2 regions of the Streptomyces sp. NPDC007025 genome follow, and region 1 is predicted to be linked to the other one. Evidence: predicted binding sites of a transcription regulator. Region 1 holds the regulator's gene; the other holds the start of a gene.
What was found. Region 1 encodes HspR, which represses chaperone genes until heat shock. Its sites were predicted from a motif close to TTGAGNNNNNNNNNCTCAA; they were not measured.
Positions count from the first base shown of each region.

Region 2: a site for HspR is predicted at 6,422-6,440, ahead of lon (endopeptidase La). Genes of this name have one in related genera too.

Region 1 covers NZ_JBIAFT010000005.1:71,040-85,978, forward strand. Annotated here, with positions in the region: gene ACFYMO_RS11355 (spermidine synthase) at 1-1,206, opposite strand, end outside; gene ACFYMO_RS11360 (DUF2617 family protein) at 1,380-1,961, opposite strand; gene ACFYMO_RS11365 (hypothetical protein) at 2,366-2,659, opposite strand; gene ACFYMO_RS11370 (pyridoxal phosphate-dependent aminotransferase) at 2,808-4,052, shown strand; gene ACFYMO_RS11375 (YbjN domain-containing protein) at 4,305-4,835, opposite strand; gene clpB (ATP-dependent chaperone ClpB) at 5,104-7,743, opposite strand; gene ACFYMO_RS11385 (serine hydrolase) at 7,954-8,901, shown strand; gene ACFYMO_RS11390 (heat shock protein transcriptional repressor HspR) at 9,002-9,472, opposite strand; gene dnaJ (molecular chaperone DnaJ) at 9,474-10,685, opposite strand; gene grpE (nucleotide exchange factor GrpE) at 10,713-11,453, opposite strand; gene dnaK (molecular chaperone DnaK) at 11,450-13,315, opposite strand; gene ACFYMO_RS11410 ((Fe-S)-binding protein) at 13,689-14,939, shown strand, end outside.
Region 2 covers NZ_JBIAFT010000022.1:21,451-36,389, forward strand. Annotated here, with positions in the region: gene ACFYMO_RS31080 (multifunctional oxoglutarate decarboxylase/oxoglutarate dehydrogenase thiamine pyrophosphate-binding subunit/dihydrolipoyllysine-residue succinyltransferase subunit) at 1-3,056, opposite strand, end outside; gene ACFYMO_RS31085 (HAMP domain-containing sensor histidine kinase) at 3,281-4,426, opposite strand; gene ACFYMO_RS31090 (response regulator transcription factor) at 4,516-5,313, opposite strand; gene ACFYMO_RS31095 (spermidine synthase) at 5,383-6,159, opposite strand; gene lon (endopeptidase La) at 6,463-8,919, shown strand; gene ACFYMO_RS31105 (lysozyme) at 8,993-9,946, opposite strand; gene ACFYMO_RS31110 (MarR family winged helix-turn-helix transcriptional regulator) at 10,184-10,699, shown strand; gene ACFYMO_RS31115 (roadblock/LC7 domain-containing protein) at 10,760-11,434, opposite strand; gene ACFYMO_RS31120 (nitrate- and nitrite sensing domain-containing protein) at 11,431-14,505, opposite strand.

The sequences.
Region 1 (14,939 bases):
GACCCGCGGGGCGGCCAGCGCGGAGACCACCACATCAAACGGGGCGGCCCCGGAGCGCACCCGGTCCCGCAGCCAGTCGAAGGCGTCGGCCCGTACGAACCGCACGCGCCGGTCCTCCAGGGCTCCGCCGTTGAGGGCGCGCAGCCCCGGATCCCGCCGCGCGAGCCGGACGACACCGGGGTCGCTCCCCACCACCGTGACCTCGCGCACCTCCGGATAGCGCAGCACCTCGCGCAGCGCGACCCCGTCGCCGCCACCGACGACCAGCACCCGGGCGCGCGGGCCGCCGGACAGCGCGGGCCGGACCAGGGCCCGGTACTCGGCGCGGGCGCTGCGGCCCCGCAGCACCAGCGCACCGTCCCGGAACAGCCGCAGCTCGCCCGCCGCCGGCCACTCGCCGCGGGTCGCGCCGCCGGTCAGGACGAGTTCCTGCCGGTCGGTGCGCACGGCCACCCGGACGTCCTCGCCGAACACCGCCTGCCGCGCGGCGTGTTCGAACGGCCCGGCGAACGCCGTGCCCGCGAGCAGCAGGAGGAGTACGCAGCCGTTGGCCGCCAGGAGCCGGCGGCGCACCGGGCCGGTCAGATCGTGGCGGAAGAGCCACTGCACGACCAGACCTCCGGCCACCGCGTTCACCACCCCGGTGAGCAGCGCGCCGGTCAACTCCCCGGCCAGCGGCAGCAGCAGGAACGGAAAGGTCAGCCCGCCGACCAGCGCCCCCACGTAGTCGGCTGCGAACAGGTCGGCGAGGGCTCCGCCGGGGTCCTGCGCGCGGATCCGCTGGATCAGGGTCATCAGCAGCGGCATCTCCGCGCCGATCAGCACGCCGATGGTGAAGGAGATGACGACCAGCGCCACCCGGGCTCCGCCCAGCCAGGCGAAGGAGGCGTACATCCCCATCGCCGAGCCGCCGCCGACCAGCGCGAGCAGCGCCTCGACACAGCCGAAGCCCGCGGCGGCGTGGCAGCGCAACCGCTTGGCCAGCAGCGAGCCGACACCCATCGCGAAGACCATGACGGACAGGACGACGGACGCCTGGGTGACCGAGTCCCCGACCAGCGAGGAGGCCACGGCGACCAGTTCGAGTTCGTAGACGAGACCGCAGGCCGCACACACGAACACCGAGGCGAGGACGAGGCCGCGCCCGAACCCCGCGGGGACGGGCAGCCGCGGGCTCTCCACGGAGGGCGGTGGACGGTCGATCATGGGTGCACGCTACGTCACATCATAGACACCTTAGGTCACTCACATGAGTGCTTCCGGGGTGGTCGGTCTCCCCACCGGGCAGGGCCCGGAGAGGTGCGCGGCGCACCGCGCGCCGAGCCGTCCCGGGCCGCGCCGCGCGGGCCGTACCGGGCCGTGCGCCGCGCCGGATCGCCTCAGGCCATGGCCGGACCGCGGCGGAGCGGGATCACGGAGGCCCCCTCCGGCCCCGGGGCTCCGCCCGTCCCTCTCCGCGCCCGGGTGGCCACCCGGGTCCGGGTCGAGACCAACGACCCCTCCTGCGGATAGGAATGCCAGGTGCGCCAGCGGATCTGCCCCTCGTGCCGCTGGACCAGCAGCGCGGTGAAGGCGCTCGGCGCCCCGGGGAACGTCCCCGCGAATCCGTTGGGGTGATCCGCGACCAGCGCCAGCAACTCCTGCGCGCGCCCGGAGAACGAGCTGGGCGACAGCCGCTCGACGCGGGCCGCGAACTCGTACTCCCACCCCGTGAAGCGTTTGGAGACGCCCAGCGGGAGCGGGGTACTGCTGCCCGGCAGGCAGGCGACGGTCTCACAGCACCCGCCGAATTCGTCGCCGAGCAGGACCTGGTGCGAGGCGCCCAACAGTCGCAACTGCACGTGGCTGCCGTCCAGTTCGACGTCCATGCAGGCGAGTGCGGGCAGCGGCGCACGACCCAGGTCCCAGGCGAGGTCGTGCGCGCGGGTGTCGGTGTAGGCGGTGTTCAAAGTGGTGAGCATGGGTCGGCTCCGCAAGCACGCAGGGAGGAGTGGGCCGCCCCACCCCTCGATCTCCCGCGCCTCCGGGCCGGGGACCAGGAGGCGCGGGGACGACAGTTCACGATTCACCGAATCACGGAAACGCCGTACCCACAGCGCTTTTACCCAGGTTCTACGGATTTCCATCCCATAGGTATGGATGAGGTCATGTGTTCCCTTCTCGCTCCACCAACACCGAGCACCCGCGGAGCTGCGGAGCGGGGCACCGCGGGGCGCGGAGCACCCGGAGGCGGGGCAGAGGCGCGGTCGTCCGGGCGCGGGCGCAGAGCCACGGAGACCGGGCGCGGGCGCAGGGCGCAGGGCGCAGGGCGCAGAGCCACGGAGACCGGGCGCGGGCCACGTCGCGCGCCGGCCGCGCGAGCGCTTCAGTCGCCGTCGCCGAACGCCCCGTCACCGCCGTACGACCCGTCACCGCCGTACGAAGTGTCGCCGTCGCCCGACGTGTCCCCGCCCTGCGAAACGCCACCCTCGTACACGGGGCCGCCGCCGGTCGGGATGTCGCCGTCGTACGCGCTGCGGTTGCCGCGGCCGCCTCCGGCCCGCCGGGAGCCGCCGCGGGGCGGGCGGCGCCGCGGGCGGCCGGAGAGGGCCGGCCTGGCGAGCACCGCGACGAGGGCGAAGGCGGTGACGATGCCGACGAACACCAGAACTTGGGACATGAGCGCTTCCCCCTCGAAGTTCTGTGAACGGCAATTCCCTTCTCGTGCAACCGTGCTGCCGTCCGCAGGCGTAGTCGGCTCCTGCCCGCTGCCGCGGGTGGGCAATGCCGGGTTGAGGAAGACCAGAGCTTGCCGGAGGATGGCTGCCATGACTGCTGGCCACGCCGCCGCCCCGGGAGCGCCGGGGGCCGCGGACGCCACCCGGACGGAGTCCGGCCAAGGGCGCCCGCTGCTCAACCGCCGCCTCGCCGGGTTCGGCACCACGATCTTCGCCGAGATGTCCGCGCTCGCCGTCCGGACCGGCGCGATCAACCTGGGCCAGGGCTTCCCGGACACCGACGGCCCCGAGGAGGTCCGGGAGGCCGCGGTCCGTGCCCTGCGGGACGGCCGGGGCAACCAGTACCCGCCGGGTCCCGGCATCCCCGAACTGCGCACGGCCGTGGCCGACCACCAGCAGCGCTTCTACGGCCTGCGCTACGACCCCGACACCGAGGTACTGGTCACCGCGGGCGCCACCGAGGCCATCGCCGCCTCGCTGCTGGCGCTGGTCGAACCCGGGGACGAGGTCATCGCCCTGGAGCCGTACTACGACTCCTACGCGGCTTCCATCGCGATGGCGGGCGGCACCCGGGTGCCCGTCACCCTGCGCCCCCGGGACGGCGCCTACCACCTCGACCTGGACGAACTGCGGGACGCCGTGACCGACCGCACCCGGCTCCTCCTCCTCAACACCCCGCACAACCCCACCGGCACCGTGCTGCGCCGCGACGAGCTGGCCGCCGTCGCCGAACTGTGTGTGGAGCGCGACCTGCTCGCCGTCACCGACGAGGTCTACGAGCACCTCGTGTTCGACGGCGCGCACCACCCGCTGGCGGGCTTCCCCGGGATGCGGGACCGCACGGTCACCATCTCCTCCAGCGGGAAGACGTTCTCCTTCACCGGCTGGAAGGTCGGCTGGGTCACCGGCACCCCCGCCCTGGTGACCGCCGTACGCGCGGCCAAGCAGTATCTGACCTTCGTGTCGGCGGGCCCCTTCCAGTACGCCGTCGCGGAGGCCCTGGCACTGCCCGACAGCTACTACACCGACCTGCGCGAGGGCCTGCGCCGCCGCCGGGACCTGCTGGCCGGCGGACTGGAGGAAGCGGGCTTCGCGGTGCACCGCCCGCAGGGCACCTACTTCATCACCACCGACATCCGCCCGCTCGGCGCCGCCGACGGGGTCGCCTTCTGCCTCGCCCTCCCCGAGCGCGTCGGCGTCGTCGCCGTCCCCACCCAGGTCTTCTACGACCACGCGGCAGAGGGCGCCCCCTACGTCCGCTTCGCGTTCTGCAAGCGGGAGGACGTGCTGGACGAGGCCGCGCGGCGGCTGCGGGGTGTGGCGGGCGCCGACTGACCACCCGCCCCCCGTTCCGCGGGTCCCGCGCGCCGGTCCGGGGAGTCTCCCGGCTCGGGATGCCGCGCGGTACCTGACGGGTGTCAGGGGTCCGGCGGGCACCGGGGAACGGGAGCCGAAGGAGCGGGGCGAGGAGCCGGGGAGCGGGCACCGGCACGGTGCGGGCCGGGCTCCGGGGAAGCGGACAGGCGAAGGGCCGGGCGCATCCCCAGGATGCGCCCGGCCCTTCGGGAACTCGGGGTGCCGACGCCGTTACGCGTCGCCGCCGTCGCCCTCGGAGGAGTCGATGTCCTTCTCCAGGCCGAACTGCTCCACCAGCCACTTGTCGAACTCGATGCTGGCACGCACCCAGCTGACCGTGGACGAGACGAAGTGCTCCAGCGAGACGCCCGTGCCCACCAGCATCTGCGCCTCACCGATCAGCCGGACGCTGCCGTCGTCGTGGGTGTGGCTGTAGACCTTGGGCCACAGGGTGCGGCGGTTCCAGTCGTCGATGGCCTCCAGCAGCTTGGGCTTGTCCTCGATGGTGTGCGGCCGGTCGTAGAACGTACGGACCGAGAAGACCTGCTGCTCCGCCTCACCCCGGAACATGAAGTAGGTGCGGAACTCCTCCCACGGCGCCGCGAGGTCTCCCTCGTCGTCGACGACGTACTTCAGCTCCATCTGGTCCAGGAGCTGCTTGACGAGGTCCTGGTCGGGGATGATCGGTCCGGTGGGACCGGACTCCTCCGGCTCCTCGGGCTGGCCCCCGAAGTTCGGGATCGAGGACGGGTCGATGCTCACGTGGGTGTTCCCTTCATACGGCTTCGGTCATCCTCCCGCACGGGCCCCCCGCGGTGACAACCCTGGGGGTGCGGCCCGGCCGGAGGCAGCGGAGGGGCGGCGCCCGCTGCGTGCGGCACCCCGCCACCCTTTCACCGTTTCACCGGTTCCGGCACCGACGCCCCGGAATGCCCGGGGCGGCCGGGCGGGCCGCGCTGTCCGGGGTGCCGGGCCCGGGGATGCGGTAGGCAGCTGCGGAGGGGCCGGCGGCCGGCCCCTCCGAGGGGACTCAGGCGCCCGCGGCCGCTCCGGCGGCCGAGCCCACCACCAGGCCCTCCCACCCCTCGACGTGGTCCACCCGCACGGTGTCGCCGTCGCGTACCTCGCCCGCGAGGATCTCCCGGGCGAGCTGGTCGCCGATGGCGGTCTGGACGAGGCGGCGCAGCGGCCGGGCACCGTAGGCCGGGTCGTTGCCCTCGGCGGCGAGCCAGTCCAGCGCGGCGGGGGTGACGTCCAGCGTCAGCCGCCGCTCGACGAGGCGGGCCTGCAGCGCGTCGACCTGGAGCCGGGCGATCCGCCGCAGCTCGTCCCCGGCCAGCGCGGAGAAGACCACCAGGTCGTCCAGCCGGTTGAGGAACTCGGGCCGGAAGGCGGACCGGACCGCGGCGAGCACCTGCTCGCGCTTCTCCTCCTCCTTCTCCAGCGGGTCCATCAGGAACTGGCTGCCCAGATTGGAGGTGAGGATGAGGATGGTGTTGCGGAAATCGACGGTGCGGCCCTGGCCGTCGGTGAGCCGGCCGTCGTCGAGGACCTGGAGCAGCACGTCGAAGACCTCGTGGTGCGCCTTCTCCACCTCGTCCAGCAGGACGACGCTGTAGGGGCGGCGCCGCACGGCCTCGGTGAGCTGGCCGCCCTCCTCGTAGCCGACGTACCCGGGCGGCGCGCCGACCAGCCGGGCGACGCTGTGCTTCTCCCCGTACTCGCTCATGTCGATGCGGACCATGGCCCGCTCGTCGTCGAAGAGGAAGTCCGCAAGCGCCTTGGCCAGCTCCGTCTTCCCGACGCCGGTGGGACCCAGGAACAGGAACGAGCCAGTGGGGCGGTCGGGGTCGGCGATACCGGCCCGGCTGCGGCGCACCGCGTCGGAGACCGCGCGCACCGCCTCCCGCTGCCCGATCAGCCGCTTGCCGAGCTCCTCCTCCATCCGCAGGAGCTTCTGCGTCTCGCCCTCCAGCAGCCGGCCGGCCGGAATGCCCGTCCAGGAGGCGACGACGTCGGCGATGTCGTCCGAGCCGACCTCCTCCTTGACCATCCTGCTGTCCTTGTCGGCCTGGCCCGCCGCGATCTCCTTCTTGGCCTCTTCCTCCTCCTCGGTGGCGGCCGCCAGCTCCCGCTCGACGGCCGGGATCTCGCCGTAGAGGAGCTTGGAGGCGGTGTCGAAGTCGCCGTCGCGCTGGGCGCGCTCGGCCTGGCCGCGCAGCTCGTCCAGCGTCTCCTTCAGCTCACCGACCCGGTTGAGGCCCTGCTTCTCCTTCTCCCAGCGGGCGGTGAGCCCGCGCAGCTCCTCCTCCTTGTCGGCCAGCTCACGGCGCAGCCGCTCCAGCCGCTCGACGGAGGCGGGGTCGGTCTCCTTGTCCAGGGCCAGCTCCTCCATCTTGAGCCGGTCGACGGACCGCTGGAGCTCGTCGATCTCCACGGGTGAGGAGTCGATCTCCATCCGGAGCCGGGACGCCGCCTCGTCCACCAGGTCGATGGCCTTGTCGGGGAGGAAGCGGGAGGTGATGTAGCGGTCCGAGAGGGCGGCGGCGGCCACCAGCGCGCTGTCGGAGATCTGCACCTTGTGGTGCGCCTCGTACCGCCCCTTGAGCCCGCGCAGGATCGCGATGGAGTCCTCGACACTCGGCTCGGCGACCAGCACCTGCTGGAAGCGGCGCTCCAGCGCCGGGTCCTTCTCGATCCGCTCGCGGTACTCGTCCAGCGTGGTGGCGCCGACCATCCGCAGCTCGCCGCGGGCCAGCATCGGCTTGAGCATGTTGCCCGCGTCCATCGCCGAGTCGCCGCCCGCGCCCGCTCCGACGACGGTGTGCAGCTCGTCGATGAAGGTGATGATCTGGCCGTCGCTCTCCTTGATCTCGGAGAGCACGGTCTTGAGCCGCTCCTCGAACTCGCCGCGGTACTTGGCGCCCGCCACCATGGCACCGAGGTCGAGGGCGACCAGCCGCTTGTTCCGCAGCGACTCCGGTACGTCGCCCTTGACCACCCGCTGGGCCAGCCCCTCGACGACGGCGGTCTTGCCGACGCCGGGCTCGCCGATGAGGACGGGATTGTTCTTGGTGCGCCGGGAGAGCACCTGCACCACCCGGCGGATCTCCTGGTCCCGGCCGATGACGGGGTCGAGCTTGCCGTCCCGGGCCGCGGCGGTCAGGTCGGTGCCGAACTTCTCCAGGGCCTTGTAGGTGCCCTCGGGGTCCGGGTTGGTGACCCGCCGGCTGCCACGCTGCGCGCTGAAGGCGTCCAGCAGCTTCCGGTCGTCGGCGCCCTGCTGTTCGAGCAGCTCACCGGTGGCGCCGCCCTTGGCCGCCAGCGCGATCAGCAGGTGCTCGGTGGAGACGAAACTGTCGCCGAGGTCCTTGGCGCGCTGGGCCGCGTCGGCGATGACGGCGAGCAGGTCGCGGTCGGCCTGCGGCCGGCTCACCGTCTGGCCCTGCACGGTGGGCAGGGCCGCGAGCAGCCGCTCGGCGCCCGAGCGCAGCGCCGCCTGGTCGGCCTCGACGCCGGCGATCAGATCCTGGATGTTCTCGTTGTCCTCGCCCGTGAGCAGGGCGAGCAGCAGATGGGCCGGGGTGATGTCGGGGTGCCCGTCGCTCACCGCCCGGTCGTTGGCCGCGCCGATGGCGTCCCGGCTCTTGTTGGTCAGCTCCGCGTCCACTGTCCTGCGTCCTCCTCCGGTGCTGGCTGCGGGTGCCGTGCCCTGGCGCCCCTGCGCCCCGATCACCGGCACTTGCTACCCATAGCATGCAACAAGTTGAGTCTATTCCACTCAACCTAAAAACGTCTACGATCCTTCCTGGTTCCCGGCCGCCCCGGCCCGGAAAATCGCCCAACGAGCCGCTCGGCAGCGGCATTTGGAGCTGACAGAGTGAAGATCGGCATTGCTGGCACCCACCGTGTCGCCACGGTGATGGTCACTTCCTCGGCCGTCCTGACGGCAGCCGCACTGACCGCCCCGGCCGCCGCGGCGGCCCCCGCGGCCACCGCACCGACCACCGCCCGCACGGCCCCGGCCCCCGCGGCCACGGCCGCCAAGAAGCCGTCCGTCACCGCCAGGGGCGGCTACGTGATGAACAGCGGCACCGGCAGCAGCCTCTACACCAAGGCCGCCGACACCCGGCGGTCCACCGGCTCGACCACCAAGATCATGACTGCCCGGGTGGTACTCGCCCGCAAGAACCTGAACCTCTCCCGGAAGGTCACCATCCGGAAGGCGTACAGCGACTACATCGTCCGCAACACCGCCTCCTCGGCCCGGCTGATCGTCGGCGACAAGGTCACCGTCCGCCAGCTCCTCTACGGGATGATGCTGCCCTCCGGGTGCGACGCCGCCTACGCACTCGCCGACACCTTCGGCAAGGGCAGCACCCGCTCCGCGCGGGTGAAGTCCTTCATCGGCTCGATGAACTCCACCGCCCGCGGCCTCGGCCTGAAGAACACGCACTTCGACTCGTTCGACGGCATCGGCAAGGGCCGCAACTACTCCACCCCGCGCGATCTGACCAAGCTCGCCCGCGACGCGATGCGCTCCCCGACCTTCCGCTCGATCGTGAAGACCCGCTCCACCAAACAGAAGACGGTCACCAGGAGCGGCGGCTACCGGTACATGAACTGGCGCAACACCAACCCGCTGCTGGGCGGCTACTCCGGAGCGCTCGGCGTCAAGACCGGCTCGGGCCCCGAGGCGAAGTACTGCCTGGTCTTCGCCGCCAAGCGGGGCGGCAAAACCGTGATCGGCACCGTGCTGGCCGCCTCCTCGTCCGCCAACCGCACGAAGGACGCGAAGAAGCTGCTCTCCTACGGCTTCGCGAAGTAGCAGCGGCAGGCCGGGCGGCCCCGCCCCGCACCCGCTTCCGGGGCCGGTCCCGGCGGCAGTGACCGCCCCGGCGCGGTGGCCGCCGGGTGCCTGGCCCGGGTCACTCCCGGGGCCGGGGCCGCCAGACCACCAGCGCGCTGGACTGGCGCACATCCTCGTAGGGCACCAGATCGCGCCGGTAGGAGGCGTGCACCTGGGCCTCCCGCTGCTGCATCGCCGCCGCGGCGCCCTCCACCGCGGCCGACAGCTCGGCCACCCGCTGCCGGAGCGCCGTGACCTGGTTCTCCAGCTCGATGATCCGCTTGATACCGGCGAGATTGATGCCCTCGTCCTGACTGAGCCGCTGCACCTCGCGCAGCTGCTCGATGTCGCGGGCCGAGTAGCGGCGGCCCCGCCCGGGCGTACGGTCGGGCGAGACCAGCCCCAGCCGGTCGTACTGCCGCAGGGTCTGCGGGTGCAGCCCCGAGAGCTGCGCTGCGACCGAGATGACGTAGACGGGAGACTCGTCCGTCAGCTCGTACGCCGCGGAGCGCCCGGCCGCGAAGCGTCTGCGTCCGTCCCGGCCGTCCACCTCAGTCTCCCTTCGCTGCCTTGAACAACGCGGCCCGCGGATCCTCACCCGCCGTCGCGTCCCGGTAGGACTCCAGGGAGTCCTTCGCCTCGTCGTCCAGCGCCACCGGCACCGCGACCTCCACCGTCACCAGCAGATCGCCGCGGGTGCCGTCCTTGCGGACCGCGCCCTTGCCCCGGGCCCGCATCGTCCGCCCGGACGGCGTACCCGGCGGGACCTTCAGGGTGACCGGCGGACCGCCCAGCGTGGGAACCTTCACCTCGCCGCCGAGCGCGGCCTCCGGGAAGGTGACCGGAACGGTGACCGTCAGATTGTCGCCCCTGCGGCCGAACACCGGGTGCTTGTCCACGTTGACGACGACATACAGATCGCCGTTGGGGCCGCCCCGCTCGCCGGGAGCGCCCTTGCCGCGCAGCCGGATGCGCTGCCCGTCGGTGACGCCCGCCGGGATGCGGACCTGCATCGTGCGCGAGCTGGTCGCCCGGCCGGACCCCTTGCAGGTGTCACAGGGGTCCTGCGCGATCAGGCCGCGGCCCTTGCAGTCCACGCACGGGTCGGTCAGCGAGAAGCCGCCGCCCGTGCCCCGGGAGACCTGCCCGGTGCCCACGCAGGTGGGGCACACCCGCGGGGTGCCGTTCTTGTCCCCCGTTCCCGCGCAGTCCTTGCACGCGGCGCTGGAGGACATCCGCAGCGGGACCGTGGCCCCGTCCACCGCCTCGGTGAAGCTGAGCGTCACCTCGGACTCGATGTCCTGCCCGCGCCGGGGCTGGGTGCGGGTACCGGCGCCGCCGCGGTTGAACAGCCCGCCGAAGACGTCGCCGAGCCCACCGCCGAAGCCCCCGGCACCACCGGGTCCGCCGGGTCCGCCGGCTCCGCCGCCGCCCTGTCCGCCGAACAGGTCGCCCAGGTCGAAGTTGAACGTTCCGGCGCCGCCCGGCCCGCCCGCGCCGCCGCCGGGCCGGAAGCCGCCGCCGTTGCCGAAGAGGCTGCGCGCCTCGTCGTACTCCTTGCGCCGCTTGGCGTCGCCGAGCACGTCGTACGCCTCGGAGGCGTCCTTGAAGCGCTCCTCGGCCTTGGGGTCGCCGGCGTTGGCGTCCGGGTGGTTCTCCCGGGCCAGCTTGCGGTACGCCTTCTTGATCTCGGCTTCGGTGGCGTCCTTGGGGACGCCGAGGACCTTGTAGTAGTCCTTCTCGATGAAGTCCTTGGTACTCATCCTCGACGTCCCTCCTCCCGCACGCGGTCAGCCCTCGTCCGGGCCACCGTTCTCCTCTTCAGCCGCCGGCGCCTCGGCACCGGCCTCGCCCTTGCCGCCCGCGGCACCGGGCTGCGGCTCGGCCACGCCGACCCGCGCGGGACGGATGGTCCGCTCGCCGATTCGGTACCCGGGTTGCAGGATCTGCACGCACGTCGTCTCCGTGACGTCCGGAGAGTAGGAGTGCATCAGGGCCTCGTGCACCGTCGGGTCGAAGGGCTCGCCCTCCTTGCCGAACTGCATCAGACCCATCTTGGCCGCGACGGTCTCCAGCGACTCTGCGACCGACTTGAAGCCGCCCACCAGCTCGCCGTGGTCCCGCGCCCGGCCGATGTCGTCCAGCACCGGCAGCAGCTCGGTCAGCAGGTTCGCGACGGCGATCTCCTTGACCGCCTCCCGGTCCCGCTCGACCCTGCGGCGGTAGTTCTGGAACTCCGCCTGCAGCCGCTGAAGGTCCTGGGTGCGCTCGTGCAGGGCCTTCCGGGCGGCCTCCAGCTCGGAGACCGGGCCGCCCTCGGCGGGCTCGCCCCGCTCCTGGTCGCCGCCCTCCTCCGCTTCCCAGACGTCCTGTGCGCTCACATCGCCCTCACTCTGCTGGGCGTCCCCGGCCGACGGCGCCCCGGGCGCCGCCTCCTGGTCGGAGGCGGCTGCCCGGTCCGCGTCACTCGGCTCACCGGCGTCGGCGGGGACGTCGGACTCCTTGCCGAAGCCCGCGGTCTCCTCCGTCACGCCGCACCGTCCTTGGGCTTCTGGTCCTCGTCGACGATCTCGGCGTCCACGACGTCGTCCTCACCGGCACCGCCCTCGGCCTTGCCCGCACCGGCCGCGCCGCCCTCGGCGCCGCCTTCCTGGGCCTGCTGGGCGTCGGCGTAGAGGGCCTGGCCCAGCTTCTGGCTGGTGGCCGCCACCTTTTCGGACGCCTCGCGGATGGCCGCGGTGTCCTCGCCCTTGAGCTTCTCCTTCAGGTCCTCCAGCGAGGTCTCGACCTCGGACTTGGTCTCGGCCGGGACCTTCTCCTCGTTGTCCTTGAGGAACTTCTCCGTCGTGTAGACGAGCTGCTCGGCCTGGTTGCGCGTCTCGGCGGCCTCGCGGCGCTTGTGGTCCTCGTCGGCGTACTGCTCGGCCTCCCGCATCATTCGCTCGATGTCGTCCTTGGGAAGGCTGGAGCCGCCGGTGACCTGCATCTTCTGTTCCTTGCCGGTGCCCAGGTCCTTGGCGGAGACGTGCATGATCCCGTTGGCGTCGATGTCGAAGGTGACCTCGATCTGCGGGACGTTGCGCGGCGCCGGGGGCAGGCCGGTCAGCTCGAACATGCCGAGCTTCTTGTTGTAGGCGGCGATCTCCCGCTCGCCCTGGAAGACCTGGATCTGCACCGAGGGCTGGTTGTCCTCCGCCGTGGTGAAGGTCTCCGAGCGCTTGGTCGGGATGGTGGTGTTGCGCTCGATCAGCTTGGTCATGATGCCGCCCTTGGTCTCGATACCGAGGGACAGCGGGGTGACGTCCAGCAGCAGGACGTCCTTGACCTCGCCCTTGAGCACACCGGCCTGGAGGCTGGCGCCGATCGCCACGACCTCGTCCGGGTTCACGCCCTTGTTCGCGTCCTTGCCGCCGGTCAGCTCCTTGACGAGCTCCGCGACGGCCGGCATCCGGGTGGAGCCGCCGACGAGCACCACGTGGTCGATCTCGCTGAGCTGGATGCCCGCGTCCTTGATCACGTTGTGGAACGGCGTCTTGCAGCGCTCCAGCAGGTCCTGCGTGAGCTGCTGGAACTGCGCCCGGGTCAGCTTCTCGTCCAGGTGCAGCGGGCCCTCGGCCGAAGCGGTGATGTAGGGCAGGTTGATCGTGGTCTCGGTGGACGAGGAGAGCTCGATCTTCGCCTTCTCCGCGGCCTCCCGGAGGCGCTGGAGGGCCATCTTGTCCTTGCCCAGGTCCACGCCGTGGCCGGACTGGAACTGCTTGACCAGGTAGTCGACGATCCGCTGGTCCCAGTCGTCACCACCGAGGTGGTTGTCGCCGTTGGTCGCCTTGACCTCGACGACTCCGTCGCCGATCTCCAGCAGCGAGACGTCGAAGGTGCCGCCGCCGAGGTCGAAGACCAGGATCGTCTGGTCCTCCTTCTCCAGCCCGTAGGCGAGGGCCGCGGCGGTCGGCTCGTTGACGATCCGGAGCACGTTCATGCCTGCGATCTCACCGGCCTCCTTGGTGGCCTGCCGCTCGGCGTCGTTGAAGTACGCCGGGACGGTGATGACCGCGTCGGCGACCTTCTCGCCCAGGTACGACTCGGCGTCCCGCTTCAGCTTCTGCAGCACGAAGGCGCTGATCTGCTGCGGGTTGAACTCCTTGTCGTCGATACCGATCTTCCAGTCGGTACCCATGTGCCGCTTGACCGACCGGATCGTCCGGTCGACGTTGGTGACCGCCTGCCGCTTGGCCACCTCGCCGACGAGCACTTCGCCGTTCTTCGCGAAGGCCACGACGGACGGCGTGGTCCTGGCGCCCTCGGCGTTGGTGATGACGGTGGGCTCACCGCCCTCGAGAACACTGACGACGGAGTTCGTCGTACCCAGGTCGATGCCGACCGCACGAGCCATTTCGGGTTCCTCCAGCTTGGTCTTGAGTGAAGCTGACTCAAGAGTGCACGACCGGGGAGAATGCGTCAAGAAGCTTGAGCCGGGCCGACTCAACCTCCATGACTACGGTGCGCGCATACCTGCTTGCAAGGAGGCTCCGAGCGCCACCCAGGAGGGGCGCGGGAGCGGCGCGCGACCCCCGGCACCGACGACTCCACGGCCCCCGGACGACTCCACCCCGGGCCGAGGACCCCCGCGGGGCCGACCCGCCCGCGCGGGGCGACGCAAATCACCGGGGTGCGCGGTGCAGGGAGCGGCGACAAGTGGGTAGTCTCGTACGGACTGGATAAGTTACTGCTTAGTAAACGCCGCCTCCGTGCTCCGAGGAGCCGCTATGCAACTCGCCGCGATCGTCGTCACGCTGCTGCTCACCGCGGTCGGCGTTGCGCTGTTCGCCCGCGCCATTGCGCAGATCTACCGCTTCGTCAAGCTCGGCCAGCCACTGCCCGCGGGTACCCGCAAGGACAGCCCCAAGCAGCGAACGGCCACGCTGGTCCGGGAGTTCCTCGGACACACCAGGATGAACAGGTGGGGCGTGGTGGGCGTGGCCCACTGGTTCGTGGCGATCGGCTTCCTCACCCTGCCGCCCACCATCGTCAACGCCTACGGCCAGCTCTTCCAGGCCGACTGGACGCTGCCGGTCATCGGCGGCTGGCTGCCGTACGAGATGTACATCGAGTTCATCGGCTTCGCGACCACCGTCGGGATCGCCGTCCTGATGGTGATCCGGCTGCTGAGCCTGCCCTCCCGCGCGGGCCGCAAGTCGCGCTTCGCGGGCTCGAAGATGGGCCAGGCGTACTTCGTCGAGTACGTCATCTTCGTCATCGGCCTGGCCATCATGATGCTGCGCGGCCTCGAGGGCGCCCTGCACCACGTGGACGGCTACGAGCCGGCCTACTTCCTCTCCTACCCGCTGGTGGCGGCCTACAACGGGCTCGACACCGGCACGCTGCAGAACCTCGTCTACCTCTGGGCGCTGATCAAGCTGGGCACGACCATGATCTGGATGATCACGGTCGGCCTGAACACCAACATGGGTGTGGCCTGGCACCGGTTCCTGGCGTTCTTCAACATCTGGTTCAAGCGGGAGGCCACCGGCGGCACGTCGCTCGGCGAGCTCCAGCCGATGATGTCCGGCGGCAAGGTCATCGACTTCGAGACCGCGCTGGACGACAGCGACGAGGACGCCGAGGAGGTCCGCTTCGGCGCCTCCCAGGTCGAGGACTTCTCCTGGAAGGGCATCCTCGACTTCTCCACCTGCACCGAGTGCGGCCGCTGCCAGTCGCAGTGCCCCGCCTGGAACACCGGCAAGCCCCTCTCGCCGAAGCTGCTGATCATGTCGCTGCGCGACCACGCGTACGCCAAGGCCCCGTATCTGCTGGCGGGCGGCGGCAAGACGATGGAGGGCGCCGAGAAGGCGACCGAGGAGCAGCTCAAGGACGTCCCGGCGGCCGCGCTGGCCGAGGCCGAGCGCCCGCTGGTCGGCACAGCCGAGGAGAACGGCGTCATCGACCCGGACGTGCTGTGGTCCTGCACCACCTGCGGCGCCTGCGTCGAGCAGTGCCCCGTCGACATCGAGCACATC
Region 2 (14,939 bases), on a different contig from region 1:
ACCAGCGCGTTCGAGCGGGCCAGCGAGTAGCCGTACTCGAAGCCCATCGCCGCGTACTCGCTCAGCAGCGAGTCGTAGACGTTGTAGCGGGCCTGGTCGTCGGAGAGGTACAGCAGCGGCGTGTAGTCGTCACCGGTGTTCTGGTCCAGCAGCACGGCGTGCCGCTGGCCGAACGTGCCGCGGCGCGAGTCCTGGCCCGCCAGCCGGACCGGCGTGCCCTCCATCAGCAGTGAGCCGATGGCGAGCGTCTCCCCCATGCCCCAGTCGATCGTGTCGTCCTCGACCATCTGCGCGCGCCGCTGGAGCTGCGGCGTCAGCCGGGGGTGGACCGAGACCCGCTCGGGGATGTTGACCTGCGACTCGGCGATCCGCTTGACGACCTCCTGGCTGATGGCCGTCTCCACGTGCACCGGGAACTCCGCCTGCGGCGCGGGGACCTCGGCCGGTGCCGGCGCCGAGGTGGCGTCCCGGACCTCCGTGAAGACCTTCTCCAGCTGGCCCTGGAAGTCCTGGAGCGCCTGCTCGGCCTCCTCCAGCGTGATGTCGCCCCGGCCGATCAGCGACTCGGTGTAGAGCTTGCGCACCGAGCGCTTGCGGTCGATCAGGTCGTACATCAGCGGCTGGGTGAACTTCGGGTTGTCGGTCTCGTTGTGACCGCGGCGCCGGTAGCAGAGCAGGTCGATGACCACGTCCTTGTTGAACGCCTGCCGGTACTCGAACGCCAGCCGCGCCACGCGGACGACGGCCTCCGGGTCGTCGCCGTTCACGTGGAAGATCGGCGCCTCGACCATGCGGGCGACGTCCGTCGAGTACATCGAGGAGCGCGCCGACTCGGGGGCCGCGGTGAAGCCGACCTGGTTGTTAATGACCACGTGGATGGTGCCGCCGGTGCGGTAGCCGCGCAGCTGCGACATGTTGAGCGTCTCGGCCACCACGCCCTGGCCCGCGAAGGCCGCGTCGCCGTGCAGGGCGAGTGGCAGCACAGTGAAGTCCGTGCCGCCCTTGCCGATGATGTCCTGCTTGGCGCGTGCGACGCCCTCCAGGACCGGGTCGACGGCCTCCAGATGGGACGGGTTGGCGGTGAGCGAGACCTTGATCTGCTCGCCGTCCAGGCCGGTGAAGACGCCCTCGGCCCCCAGGTGGTACTTCACGTCGCCGGAGCCGTGCATCGACTTCGGGTCGAGGTTGCCCTCGAACTCCCGGAAGATCTGCGCGTAGGGCTTGCCCACGATGTTCGCCAGCACGTTCAGCCGGCCGCGGTGCGCCATGCCGATCACGGCCTCGTCCAGCCGCGACTCGGCGGCCGCGTCGATCACCGCGTCCAGCAGCGGGATGACGGACTCGCCGCCCTCCAGCGAGAACCGCTTCTGCCCCACGTACTTCGTCTGCAGGAACGTCTCGAACGCCTCGGCGGCGTTCAGGCGGCGCAGGATGCGCAGCTGCTCCTCGCGCTCCGGCTTGACGTGCTGGAGCTCGACCCGGTCCTGGATCCACTTGCGCTGCTTGGGATCCTGGATGTGCATGTACTCGATGCCGGTGGTGCGGCAGTACGAGTCGCGCAGCACGCCCAGGATGTCGCGCAGCTTCATCATGGACTTGCCGGCGAAGCCGCCGACCGCGAACTCCCGCTCCAGGTCCCACAGGGTGAGCCCGTGCTCGGTGATGTCCAGGTCGGGGTGCTTGCGCTGCTTGTACTCCAGCGGGTCGGTGTCGGCCATGATGTGGCCGCGCACCCGGTAGGAGTGGATGAGGTCGAAGACCCGCGCCGCCTTGGTGACGTCGTCGTCGTGCGAGGCGTCGATGTCCTGGTTCCAGCGCACCGGCTCGTACGGGATGCGCAGCGCCTTGAAGATCTCGTCGTAGAAGCCGTTCTCGCCCAGCAGCAGGTTGGCCACCTGGCGCAGGAACTCGCCCGACGCCGCGCCCTGGATGACGCGGTGATCGTAGGTGCTGGTCAGCGTCATCACCTTGGAGACGCCGAGCCGGTTGAGGGTGTCCTGCGAGGTGCCCTGGAACTCCGCCGGGTACTCCATCGCGCCGACGCCCATGATCAGGCCCTGGCCCGGCATCAGGCGGGGCACGGAGTGCACGGTGCCGATGCCGCCGGGGTTGGTCAGCGAGCAGGTGACGCCGGAGAAGTCCTCCATCGTCAGCTTGTTGTTCCGGGCGCGGCGGACGATGTCCTCGTACGCCTGCCAGAACTCGAAGAAGGTCAGCGTCTCGGCCTTCTTGATGCCCGCCACGACGAGCTGCCGCTCGCCGTTCGGCTTCACCAGGTCGATGGCCAGGCCCAGGTTCACGTGGTCCGGCTTGACCAGAGTGGGCTTGCCCTCCTTCTCGGTGAACGCGTGGTTCATCGAGGGCATCGCCTTCAGCGCCTGCACCATGGCGTAGCCGATCAGGTGCGTGAAGGACACCTTGCCGCCGCGGGCGCGCTTGAGGTGGTTGTTGATGACGATGCGGTTGTCGAACAGCAGCTTCACCGGGACCGCGCGCACGGACGTGGCCGTGGGCAGCTCCAGCGAGGCGTTCATGTTCTTGGCCACGGCCGCTGAGGGGCCGCGCAGCGCTACGTACTCCGGTCCCTCGGCGCTCTCCGCCTCCGCCGCCTTCGCGCCGCCCGACTGCGCGGGCTGCTGCGCCGCCGGCTTGGCGGGCGCGGCCTGCTTCGGCGCGGGCTGTGCCTGCTTCGGCTGTGCGGCGGCCTGCTTCGGCGCGGCGGCCTGCGCCGGCGCGGGTGCCCCGGCGGGCTGTGCCGCGGCCTGTCCGGACGCGGCCGACTGCTGGGCCGGGGCGGCCTTGGCTGGCGCCGGGGCGTTGTCCCGGGGGGTGCCCGCGCTGTTCGGCGCCGTGCTTCCGTCGGAGGACTCCGGCTGATAATCAGCGAAGAAGTCCCACCAGGCTCGGTCTACCGAGTTCGGGTCCTGGAGGTACTGCTGGTAGATCTCGTCGACGAGCCACTCGTTCGGGCCGAACGACGGGCCGGGGTCCTTGCCCGGACCGTCCTTCCGTTCCGTGGTGGTGCTCGATGAGCTGTTGGGGGACTGTGACGACACGGCGGCAACCGCCCTCTTCCGCTTCCTTAGGTGGTGGACAGCGGAAATAAAGGCTACGCCTCTCCGGACGATTGGTGGAGTCCGGGCCGCTCTTGGTCACGTACATCACATCGCGGCGGCGGTTTCGGGGCGGAATTTGGCGGGAATCACTCCCGGTTCCGCCTCGGCACCGGAACCGGGCAGCCCCTATTTCGCGTCTGCGGGGTTTCACCTGCGAGGCTACGTCAAACCTGCGGCTCACTCGTCCCCGGAAGGGTGAGCTGGATCCGGCAACCGCGGGGAGATTCGGCCACTCTGATCCGGCCCCCGTGCAGTTCCACCGCCCACCGGGCTATCGCCAGCCCCAGCCCGGTGCCGCCTCCCGGGCTGATCCCGCCCCCCTTGCGCCCGGTGGCCGACTCGGTGCTGTGCGTGCCGTTGAAGCGGTCGAAGACCCGGTCCCGCTCCGCCTCGGGGATGCCGGGCCCCTCGTCCAGCACCTCCACCTCCAGGCTCCCGTCGCCCTCGGCGGCCGCGCCGGGCCTGGCCCGCACCGTGACCCGGCCGTGCTGCGGGCTGTGCTTCACGGCGTTGTCGATCAGGTTGGCCACGACCTGGTGCAGCCGCTCGGGGTCCGCGTAGGCCCGCAGCTCGGGCGGGGAGACGTCCAGGTGCAGATGGACGTCCTTGCGGTAGTGGCCCGAGCCCTTGCTCATGTTGGCCTCCTTCAGCACCCCGGCCAGATACGGCCACACCTCGAAGCGCCGCGAGCCCAGCGGAACCACTCCGTTGTCCAGCCGGGAGAGGTCCAGCAGGTGGTCCACGAGCCGGCCCAGCCGCTCGGTCTGCGACAGAGCGGTGCGCATCGTCTCCGGATCGGCCTCCGAGACCCCGTCCACCACGTTCTCCAGCACCGCGCGCAGTGCCGCGATCGGGGTGCGCAGCTCGTGCGAGACATTGGCCACCAGCTCCTTGCGGTGCTGGTCGACGGCCTCCAGGTCGGCCGCCATCCGGTTGAAGTTCGCAGCCAGCTCACCGAACTCGTCACGCCGCTCGCCGCGCACCCGCCGGGAGTAGTCGCCCCCGGCCATCGCCTTGGCCACGCTGCTCATCTCGTCCAGCGGCGCGGTCAGCGACTGCGCCACGAACTGGGTGATCAGCAGCGAGGCCACGATGGAGATGATCGTGATGACGCGCAGCTCGGTCGCCGACTGCACGGCGAAGAGCGCCAGCAGCGTGGTGATCACCACGGAGACGATCACCAGCCAGCCCAGTGCCGCCTTCACCGACCGGTACGGGTCGACCGGCCGCAGGCCTTCCCACAGCTGGGACCAGGCCTCGGCGCCCTGCCGCGCCGCCGCCCTGCGGCAGCGGACCAGCGCACGGCCCAGGAAGCGGACGATCCGGCGCACCCACGAGCGGGTGCGCGCCCGGAGGGAGACGGACACGGAAACGGACACCTCGCTCCGCCCTCCGGCCGTCAGGAACTCTCCGCCGCGGCGCCCGTGACCGGTGCCGGCGCGCCATCCGGGTTGCCCGGCGTCTCCAGCGCGTAGCCGACTCCGTGCACGGTGCGGATCCGCTCCGCGCCGATCTTGCGGCGCAGCGCCTTGATGTGGCTGTCGACGGTGCGGGTGCCGGAGGCGTCGGCCCAGTCCCACACCTCGGCCAGCAGTTGTTCGCGCGAGAGCACCGCGCGGGGTGAGTGGGCCAGGCACACCAGCAGATCGAACTCGGTGGGTGTCAGGTGCACGTCCTCGCCGGTGACCCGGACCCGCCGCTGCGCGTGGTCGATCTCCAGCTCCCCGAGCCGCAGGATGCCGCTGCGCGGCGTGTGCGCGGCCAGAGTGGCCCGCTCGACCCTGCGCAGCAGCACATGCACGCGGGCCGCGACCTCGCGCATGGAGAAGGGCTTGGTCATGTAGTCGTCGGCGCCCACGCCGAGACCGACCAGCATGTCCGTCTCGTCGTCCCGCGCGGTCAGCATCAGCACCGGCACCGGCCGCTGGGCCTGCACCCGGCGGCAGACCTCCAGGCCGTCGAATCCGGGCAGCATCACGTCCAGCACCAGCAGATCCGGCTGCCAGGCCTCGGCGGTGTCCACCGCGGCGGGTCCGTCCCCCGCGGTCTGCACCTGGAAGCCCTCGGCGCGCAGCCGCCGCGCGAGGGCGTCCACGATGGTGGGGTCGTCCTCCACGACGAGGATGCGGCGCTGCGCGCCCGGGGTGGTCGCGGCGGCAGCGCCGCCAGGTGTCTGAGTGGTGTTCTTCTGGTCCATGCGACCCCGCCCCTGTGGCTCTTCCGGCTTTCCTGGGACAGCAGCGTAAGGGCCTGCTACGGGCCTCGGCTACGCCGGTCGGGCCGCGAAGTGGACCACGTCGGGGACGCCTCGGGCGACCGGGATCTCATCCGTCCGAACGCGGCAGAAGCCCGCATTGCGCAGAGATCCCTCGAATGCGGACGACGGCTGGGCCGACCACACGGCAAGGATCCCGCCGGGTGCCAGAGCCGCGCGGCAGGCGGTCAGCCCGGCGGGGGAGTAGAGGGTGGAGTTGCCGTCGGTGACCGTCCACTCCGGGCCGTTGTCGATGTCCAGACACAGCGCCTCGAAGCGCGGCCCGGTCTCGGCGGCCCGACGCACGTAAGCCACCAGGTCGGCCTCCACCAGTTCGGTGCGCGGGTCGGCCAGCGCCGGTCCGGAGATGCCGGAGAGCGGTCCGCCGCGGTGCCAGTCCAGGATCGCGGGCTCCCGTTCGACGACCGTCACCCGGCCCCAGCGCGGCTCGGCCGCCGCTTCCGCCAGCGAGAAGCCGACCCCGAGGCCGCCGATGAGCAGCCGCGGGCCGGCGGGGCGGTCCGGGCCGTCCGCGGGCTCGGAGGGAGTCACGGTCCGCCCGGCGTGGTCCTCCCCGCCCTGGGAGAGCTCGTCCAGGGCCGCACGCACCAGCAGCCGTTCCGAGCGGCCGTCGGAGGTGTCCATCAGGAAGCAGCCGTTGGCGATGATCTCGAAGTGTGCACCGCGCTGCCGCAGGACCACCTCGCCGTACGGGCCCGAGCGCCGCTCGAGGGTGACTGTCTCCTCCGGGGCGGCTGAGCGGGACACGGCGGTCGCGGGGTTCGACATGGGAGCAGCGTAGGACGGCCGGGGCGATCCGATGAGAATGATCACGTCAATCGCACCCCGGGGCGGGGCGTTCCGCGGGGCTGCCCGTCCGCCGTGCGCTGTCCACGCCACGTCCGGGTGGTGCGGCGGGGTACGCGTCCCGGCGCCGACGGGCGCAGCCGCGGGGGGCCGGGCGGTCGCCGCTCGTGCCGGGGGCCGGGACGATCGCTCACGGCGAACACGTCCTCCCTCTCCTCGGGGAACATCAGCAGCCTCAAAAGCATTGAGCGTGTATTACTCAACTTGCCTGCCTAGGGAGAGATCATGGCTGCTGAGTCCCTGGAGTCCACACCGCTCACCCTGCCCGTGCTTCCCATTGACGCCGAGGACGGTGTCGTGCTGCCGGGAATGGTGGTGCCGCTGGAGCTCTCGGACAACGATGTGCGGGCCGCCGTCGATGCCGCGAAGTCCGCCGCCTCGGACGCGCCCGACGGGGAGAAGCCGCGCGTGCTGCTCGTCCCGAGGATCGAGGGCAGCTATGCGGAGATCGGCGTCGAGGGCCGGGTGGAGCAGACCGGCCGCCTCGCGGACGGCGACCCCGGGGCGCTGATCCGCGGACTGCGCCGGATCCGCGTCGGTACCGGGACGACCGGGCCCGGGGCAGCCCTGTGGGTCGAGGGCACGCCCGTCGCCGAGACCGTGCCCGACCCTTCCCCGGCCTCCGGCCGGGGAGCCCCCGAGCCCGGCCAGGTCGCCGAGCAGATGAAGGAGTACAAGGCACTCATCACCGACTGGCTGCGCAAGCGCGGCGCCTGGCAGGTCGTGGACCGGGTGCAGCAGATCGACGACGCCGGCCAGCTCGCCGACAACGCGGGCTACTCCCCGTTCCTGTCCATCGAGCAGAGGCTGCGGCTGCTGGAGACCATCGACCCCGTCGAGCGGCTCCGGCTCGCCATCGGTGCGCTGCGCGAGCACCTGGCCGAGCAGGACGTGGCCGAGTCCATCGCCAAGGACGTCCAGGAAGGGGTGGACAAGCAGCAGCGCGAGTTCCTGCTGCGCCGCCAGCTCGACGCGGTCCGCAAGGAGCTGAGCGAGCTCAACGGCGACCCGGAGGACGAGGGCGAGGACTACCGTGCCCGCGTCGAGGCCGCCGGACTGCCCGAGGAGGTCGAGAAGGCCGCCCTCAAGGAGGTCGACAAGCTGGAGCGCTCCAGCGACCAGTCGCCCGAGGGCAGCTGGATCCGCACCTGGCTCGACACCGTCCTGGAGATGCCCTGGAACGAGCGCACCGAGGACGCCTACGACATCACCAGCGCCCAGAGCGTGCTGGACGCGGACCACGCCGGTCTGCAGGACGTCAAGGAGCGCATCACCGAGTACCTCGCCGTCCGCAAGCGGCGCGCCGAGCGCGGACTCGGTGTCGTCGGCGGACGCCGCGGCGGAGCGGTGCTGGCACTGACCGGACCTCCCGGGGTCGGGAAGACCTCGCTCGGCGAGAGCGTCGCCCGTGCGATGGGCCGGAAGTTCGTCCGCGTCGCGCTCGGCGGCGTCCGGGACGAGGCGGAGATCCGCGGCCACCGGCGCACCTACGTCGGTGCCCAGCCGGGCCGGATCGTCCGGGCCGTCAAGGAGGCCGGATCGATGAACCCGGTCGTGCTGCTGGACGAGGTCGACAAGGTCGGCTCCGACTTCCGGGGCGACCCGGCGGCCGCGCTGCTGGAGGTGCTGGACCCGGCGCAGAACCACACCTTCCGGGACCACTACCTGGAGGTCGAGCTCGACCTGTCCGACGTCGTCTTCCTGGCCACCGCCAACGTCCTGGAGGCCGTGCCGCAGCCGCTGCTCGACCGGATGGAGGTCGTCGAACTCGACGGGTACACCGAGCACGAGAAGGTCACCATCGCCCGCGATCACCTGCTGCCCCGGCAACTGGAGCGGGCCGGACTGGAGAGCGGCGAGGTCGTCATCGAGGAGCCCGCGCTGCGCAAGCTCGCCGCGGAGTACACCCGGGAGGCAGGCGTCCGCTCGCTGGAGCGGTCCGTGCAGCGGGTGCTCCGCAAGGTCGCGGCCAAGCACCAACTGGGCGAGGCGGAACTGCCCTACAGCGTCGGGGTGGACGCGCTGCGCGAGTTGATCGGCCGTCCCCGGCACACCCCCGAGGCCGCGCAGGACCCGGCCGAGCGGCGCACCGCGGTGCCCGGCGTGGCGACCGGACTGGCCGTCACCGGCACCGGGGGCGACGTGCTCTTCGTCGAGGCGTCGCTGGCCGACCCCGAGACCGGCGCCTCCGGGCTGACCCTGACCGGACAGCTCGGCGACGTGATGAAGGAGTCCGCGCACATCGCCCTGTCCTACCTGCGCTCCCGCGGCGCGGAACTGGAACTGCCGGTCGGCGATCTGAAGGAGCGCGGTATCCACCTGCACGTACCGGCGGGCGCCGTGCCCAAGGACGGCCCCAGCGCCGGTGTCACCATGACCACGGCTCTGGCCTCGCTGCTGAGCGGTCGCCAGGTGCGGCCCGAGGTGGCGATGACCGGTGAGGTGTCGCTGACCGGCCGGGTGCTGCCCATCGGTGGCGTCAAGCAGAAGCTGCTGGCGGCGCACCGGGCCGGGGTGACCACGGTGGTCATTCCGAAGCGGAACGAGCCCGACCTGGACGATGTTCCGGCGGAGGTGCTGGAGGGCCTCGACGTCCACCCGGTCTCCGACGTCCGCCAGGTCCTGGAGCTGGCGCTGACACCCGCGCAGGCACCTGCGAGGGAGGCGCCGGTCGCGGCGTGACGGCCGCGACCGGCGCAGAGTGGCCCCCGCCGGACGGCGGGGGCCACTCCCATGCGCGGTATGACGGAACTGCTCAGCCTCCGTTGGCCAGAACCTTCAGACGGGTCATCGACCCGTTGAAGTAGTCGTGGTCACCCACGGTCGGGCCGCTGGAGGTGTACTGCCAGAAGGTGTAGAAACCCCACCCGGCCGGGAGGGTGCCCGGCGAGGAGGCGTAGCGGGCGATCCAGAGCGGGTTGGAGTTCCCGAAGGCACTGCTGTTGCCGGTGCACTGGGTCCACCAGCTCGTGGTGGTGTAGATGACCGCGTCGCGGCCGGTCCGCGCCTTGTAGGTGCTGGTGAAGTCCTTGATCCAGTTCACCATCGCGCTCTTGCTCAGGCCGAAGCAGGTCGCGCCGTAGGGGTTGTACTCGATGTCGAGCACGCCCGGCAGAGTCTTGCCGTCCTTGCTCCAGCCGCCGCCGTTGCTGGCGAAGTAGTTCGCCTGGGTGGCGCCGCTGGAGGAGTTGGGCAGCGCGAAGTGGTACGCGCCCCTGATCATGCCCACGTTGTAGGAGCCGTTGTACTGCTGGGCGAAGTAGGGGTTCTTGTAGCTGGTGCCCTCGGTCGCCTTGGAGTAGGCGAAGCGGACCCCGCTGTTCCACAGTGTCGACCAGGCGACGTTCCCCTGGTGGCTGCTGACGTCCACGCCGTGGACCGACGCGAGCAGGCCGGCGCGGTTCTTGTCGGGCTGGGTACCGTCGGTGGAGTCGCCCTCGTGCATCCGCACGCCCGCGCCCATCCAGGCTTCGCCGCGCTTGGCGGGTGCCTTGGGATTGCCGCGCAGGCCCTCGGTGCTCTTGGCCGATTCCGAGGCCTTGCCAGGTGTCGTGGCCTTGGCCGACTTCGTACCGCTGTCCCCGCTGCCGGAAGCGGCCGAGGCCGCGCCCGGAAGCGCCAGGACGAGTGCGAGAAGGGAGACGAACATCCCGATGACAGCCGCGGTTCCGCGTCTGCGACGGGCCGTACCGGATCTGAAGCTGGGCATCGCTGCCTCCGGAGCCTCGGTGGTGGGGGTCTGGTACGTACGTAGTATTTACCGGTGTGGGGGGTTTTGCTCTGCGACGCGCGGGAGCAACAACACGCCACTGGTGTGGTCATGTCAGGGCGAAGGTACGCGCGTAGACCGGCCACGCGGAAGACGCCCCGCCCGCTGCCGTTGGTCTACTCCTGCGAAATACTGGCGGAGCTGCGACTATCGGGCTCGCTGGAGATAAGTTTCTTCATGGAAAACGCCGGAGGCACCACTGACGTGCACAAGAAGTCCACAGACCCCGCGGGCCACGAGGACCCGGCAGAGCCGTTCGGGCCCGAATGCCTCGATGTCGAACGGGAGTTGGCCGTCTTCCTGCGCCGCGCCCGCGCCTCCTCGGGCGAGATGGCCCGCCAGGTCCACCCCGACCTGGAACCCGCGGCCTACGGACTGCTGGTCCGCCTCGAGGACGCGGGCGAGCAGCGGGCGACCGAACTCGCCGCCTACTTCGGGGTCGGCAAGGCGACGATAAGCCGCCAGCTGCACGCGCTGCTGCAGCTCGGCCTGGTGGACCGGCGCACCGACCCAGCGGACCGGCGCGCCTCACTCGTCCGCCTCACCGCGGAGGGCCGGGAGCGGTTCACCCGGGTACGGGACGCGCGGCGCCTGTCCTACGCCCGCAAGCTCGCCGCCTGGGACCGCATGGAGATCGCCGAGCTGGCCCGCCTCCTCCACCGCCTGAACTCGCTGGCCGACCAGGACGAGTAGCAGTGAGGGCGAGCAGCCGCGGACATCGGGGAACCGGAGCCCCGCGGCAGCTCTACCGGTCTACCGACCCGCGCTCGCGCCCACCGCTCCCCGCAGCTCACTGCGCAGCTCGGGTGTCAGCACATGCCCGGCCCGGCCGACGAACAACCCCATCTGGTAGCCGACCGCGGCCATGTCGCAGTCGGCCGCGGCATGCACCCCCAGCAGCGAGCCGTCCCCGACGGCCATCACGAGCAGCGCGCCCTCGTCCATGGAGACGATGGTCCGCTTCACCACACCGGCCTCCATCAGCTCGGCCGCGGCGAACGTCAGCGAGGCCACCCCGGACACCAGAGCGGCCAGGTCCCCGCTGGTGCCCCGGGGGCCGGCGGCCGGCCGTCCGCCGCGCCGCCGCACCGGAATGCCCGCCCGTGTGGCGCCCGCCTCCTCGCGGGCCGCCGCCGGGGTCCCCGCGCCCTGCCCCGCGTACGCGGGCTGCTGCTCCCGGAGCCCGGCCTGCTGCTCCTGGCGCCGTCCCTGCTCGGCAACGACGACGGAGCGGCCGTAGCCGGTCCCCAGGGCGGAGGACCCGTGCTCGACACCGAGCGCGGGGTCGGACGCGAGCAGCAGCAGGCCGTCGGACGAGACGACTGCCACGGACCGGATACCCGGGACCTCTTCGACCAGTTTGCCGAGCAGCCGGCGAAGGTTACGTGCCTCCGCGCTGCCGGACGTGCCCGTGTTGAGCGGGTTCACCTACGTGCCTCCTCGGCGGTACCACCGTCAAGCTGCGCCCCCGCTCGCTTTTCCGCACTGCTGATGTCCTCGGGCTGCTCGCCCCGTGCTTCCCGTTCGCTTCCCCGGCCCTCCCGGTCCCCCGGAGTGTCCTGCTGCTCGTGCCGGTCCTGCGGCTCCGGTCCGTCATGGGCCTCGTGCGCTTCCCGCACATCCTGCCCGGCGGGCCGATCCTGCGCGTCCTGCCCGTCGTGCGCGGCGTGTTGCTCCTGTTCCCGGAGCGCCGCGGGCCGGTTCCGCTCGTCGCGCGGCGTGTCCTGTCCGGTGCGTTCGTCGTGCCCGGCGTGCTCGTCGTGCCGGATCCGTTCGGCCTCGGGTGAACCGGCGGGAGAGGGGACTCTGGCCGTCGACGGCGCGGCCTGCGCTCCCGCGTCCCGGAGTCCCTCACGGGCCCCCTGCTGGAACCCGTCGAGCCTGCGGCGCAGCTCCTCAGCGGTGGTGCCGCCGCGCGGATGAGGGACGGCCGACTCGCGCGGCGTCTCCCTCCGCACCCGCTGCGGCAGGCCCGGATGGGTGAGGGGACCCCGGGGCTCGGCCTGTCGCGCCTCCGGCCCTGCTGCACCGGCGCCGGAGACATCCGCCCCGGATGCGCCGGCCCCTGATGTGCCCGGTGCCGCCGCGCCCGCCGGGGACGCGGCCGCCCCCGGCCAGGCGGCTGCCCCGGCCGCGGCGGCGTCCGGCTTCTCCCGCCGCTCCGGCTGCTCCGACCGCGCGTGCACCTGCTCGTCGGCCTGAGGGTGCTCGTCCAGGGTCCGTGCGTGGTCCTCAGCTTCGAGTGGCTGCTCCGCCCCGTCGCCGTTGCCGGGCAGCAGGGTCCGGGGCACCGTCACCTCGGCGACGGTGCCGCCCGCCTCCCGGCCGCGCAGCTCCACCCGGATCCCGTGCCGCGCCGACAACCGGCCGACCACGTACATCCCCAGGCCCCAGCCGCTGCTCGCCCGCAGCGCCTCGGCCTCGGCCCCGGTCCGCGGTTCGGCCAGCCGGGTGTTGAGCTCGGCGAGCTGCGGCTCGGGCACGCCCCGGCCCTCGTCCTCCACGGACACCAGGGCAGCGCCGCCCTCAAGCAGCCGGGCGCTCAGACGCACTCCGGATCCGGCCGGGGAGAAGCCCGCCGCGTTGTCGAGGAGTTCCGCGATCAGGTGGCTGAGATCGTCCGCGGCGGATCCGGCGATCCGTACCTCCGGCGCCGGGGTCCCGAGCTCCACCCGCTCGTACTCCGCTATCTCGCTGACAGCCGCGCGCAGCACGTCCAACAGCGGCGCCGGGGCCACGTCCGCGGACGAGTCATGGCGTCCGGTACGGTCCGTATCCGCCAGCAGCAGCAGATTCTCGCTGTGCCGACGCATGCGCGTGGCCAGGTGGTCCAGTTTGAAGAGAGTGTCGAGCCTGTCGGGGTCGGCCTCCCTCTCCTCCAGTCTCTCGATGATGCCGAGCTGGTGTTCGACCAGTGTGAGGGTGCGGCTGCCCAAGTCGGCGAACGCGCTGCGGTCCGCCGCCGCGCCGTCCCCCGCGGCCGCGTGCGCACTCGCGCCGATGCCGTCCGGAGCACCCGGAGCCGCCGTCTGTGCCACGGCCGCGCGGTGCGGGGTCGCGGCGGGCGACTGCTCGCGCGCCGCTCGGAGTTCTTCCCGCAGGGCGTCGCACTCCTCACCCAGCAACTGGTGGCGCTCGGTCAGTTGCGCCTTCTCGACCGCGAGCTGGTCCTGTTCCTGCTCCGCGCAGGCCGACCGGCGCCGCAGGTCGACCGCGGTGGACCGCAGTGTGTTGAGCGCTCGCACCACGTCCGCGAACTCGTCGTTGCGGCCGCGGAAGGTGATCGGTTCCTCGCTCACCGGATCCTTGAGGAGCCGCTGCGAACCGCGCTTGAGCACCGAGAGCGGGCGGGTCAGCGAGCGGGCGACCGCGACACTGACGGCGACGGCGAGCAGGAGGCAGCCGCCCACCAGCCCGGCCCGCAACTGCAGTGCCGTCACGTCGTCGTCCCGCAGCTTCTCCAGCCGCTCGGTCTCCGCTGCCGCGAACGACGACTGCACCCCGCGCATATGGGCGAGGCGGGCCGAGACGGCGCTGTCGAACCGCTCCCGGTCCAGCGCGCGCGCTCCGGGAGTGAGCCGGTTCTGCGCGGTGAGGGACTTCAGGTAGCGCTCGGCGACGTTCACGTCCGTACCGTTCACGGTCGTGCGATAGCGGTCGCGTGCCGCGGTGTCGGCCGTCTCCTCGAAGTCCGCCAGGGCCGCCTGTTCCCGGACCCGGGCCTGCCCCGCCGCCGTGACCAGCGCGCGCTGGTCACCTTGCCCCGCGAGTGCCGCTTCCAGCAGCCCGCGGGTGGCCGACGCCTGGTCGACCGCGCGGGCCAGGTCGGGGAGGGCCGCCGCCGTCCGGTCGGCCGCCCGCGCGGGCAGACCGTCGGCGATGCCGCGGGTGAGGTTCCGGAGGGGCTGGATGATCTCGGAGTAGGCGTCGTAGGAGTCCAGCGCGTCGCCCTTGCCCGCCAGCGCGCGCTTCCGGACCCCGGGCAGCTTCTCGAGCGCCTCGGCGACCGAGGACGGGGAGGCGGACGATCCCGCGGGGCCCGACGGCGCCGCTGCCGCTGCCGTACGCAGTTCGCGGGCCAGCCGGTCCACCCGGTTGCGCTGGGCCTCGCTGACGCCCGTGCCGCTGTTGTCCCCGCCGCCACCCGCGGCGTGGCGTTCGACCATTCCGTCGCGCTCGTCCGCGAGGGAGTGGGACAGGGCGATGGCCTGCTGGTCGAGCCGCGCCAGGTCGACGAGGTCCTGTGCGTCGGCGGCGTCCCGGGAACCGGCGACGAGGGTGGGCGCCCCGGCAGCCACCACGGCCACGGCTCCCACCGCGACGCACACCAGCAGCCGGTTGCGCGCCCGCGCGCGCCGACGTCCCGTAGGGGTGAGGTTCTCCGTGTCCGCCGCAGCGGGGGGTTCCGCGCTCCTTGTGGCCTCCGCGTCCCCGGTGGCGCCGGTGCCGGTCGCCGTCGCCTGGGGAACGTCCGCTTTGAGACGTTGCTTCTTCCGCACCCGCACTCGCAATCTCGTCCCGCCTCTCCCGGAGCCCGGGCGGCACAGTCCAACGTGTGTGGCGAGAGGGTGGCCCCGCCCCCGCGCCGGCACCCTCCGCGTCCTTCCGTCCCCAGCTACCTCTCCGGGCCCCTGGACGCGCGGTGCTCGGCAGCGGTGTCCCCACACTCGACGACCGACCTTGGCAGTGCGCTCCTGAGGCGGGTGAGAATCCCCTGCTGGGCCACCCGAAGGAGTGAACATCACTCCTCGGTGGCGGAACAACTCGGCCCGAGCCGGGCGATGTCCGTCCTCCGGGCACTGGTTGGAAATCCGCGCGCGGTCCTGGCAGGATGCCTGCCGCACTGTGCGGAGGAATAGGTTCCGTTCGGTGTCCGAGCGCTTTCCGGCCTTCCCGGCCGCCCGCGTACCCGGGAGCGGCTCCGGGCGGAGGG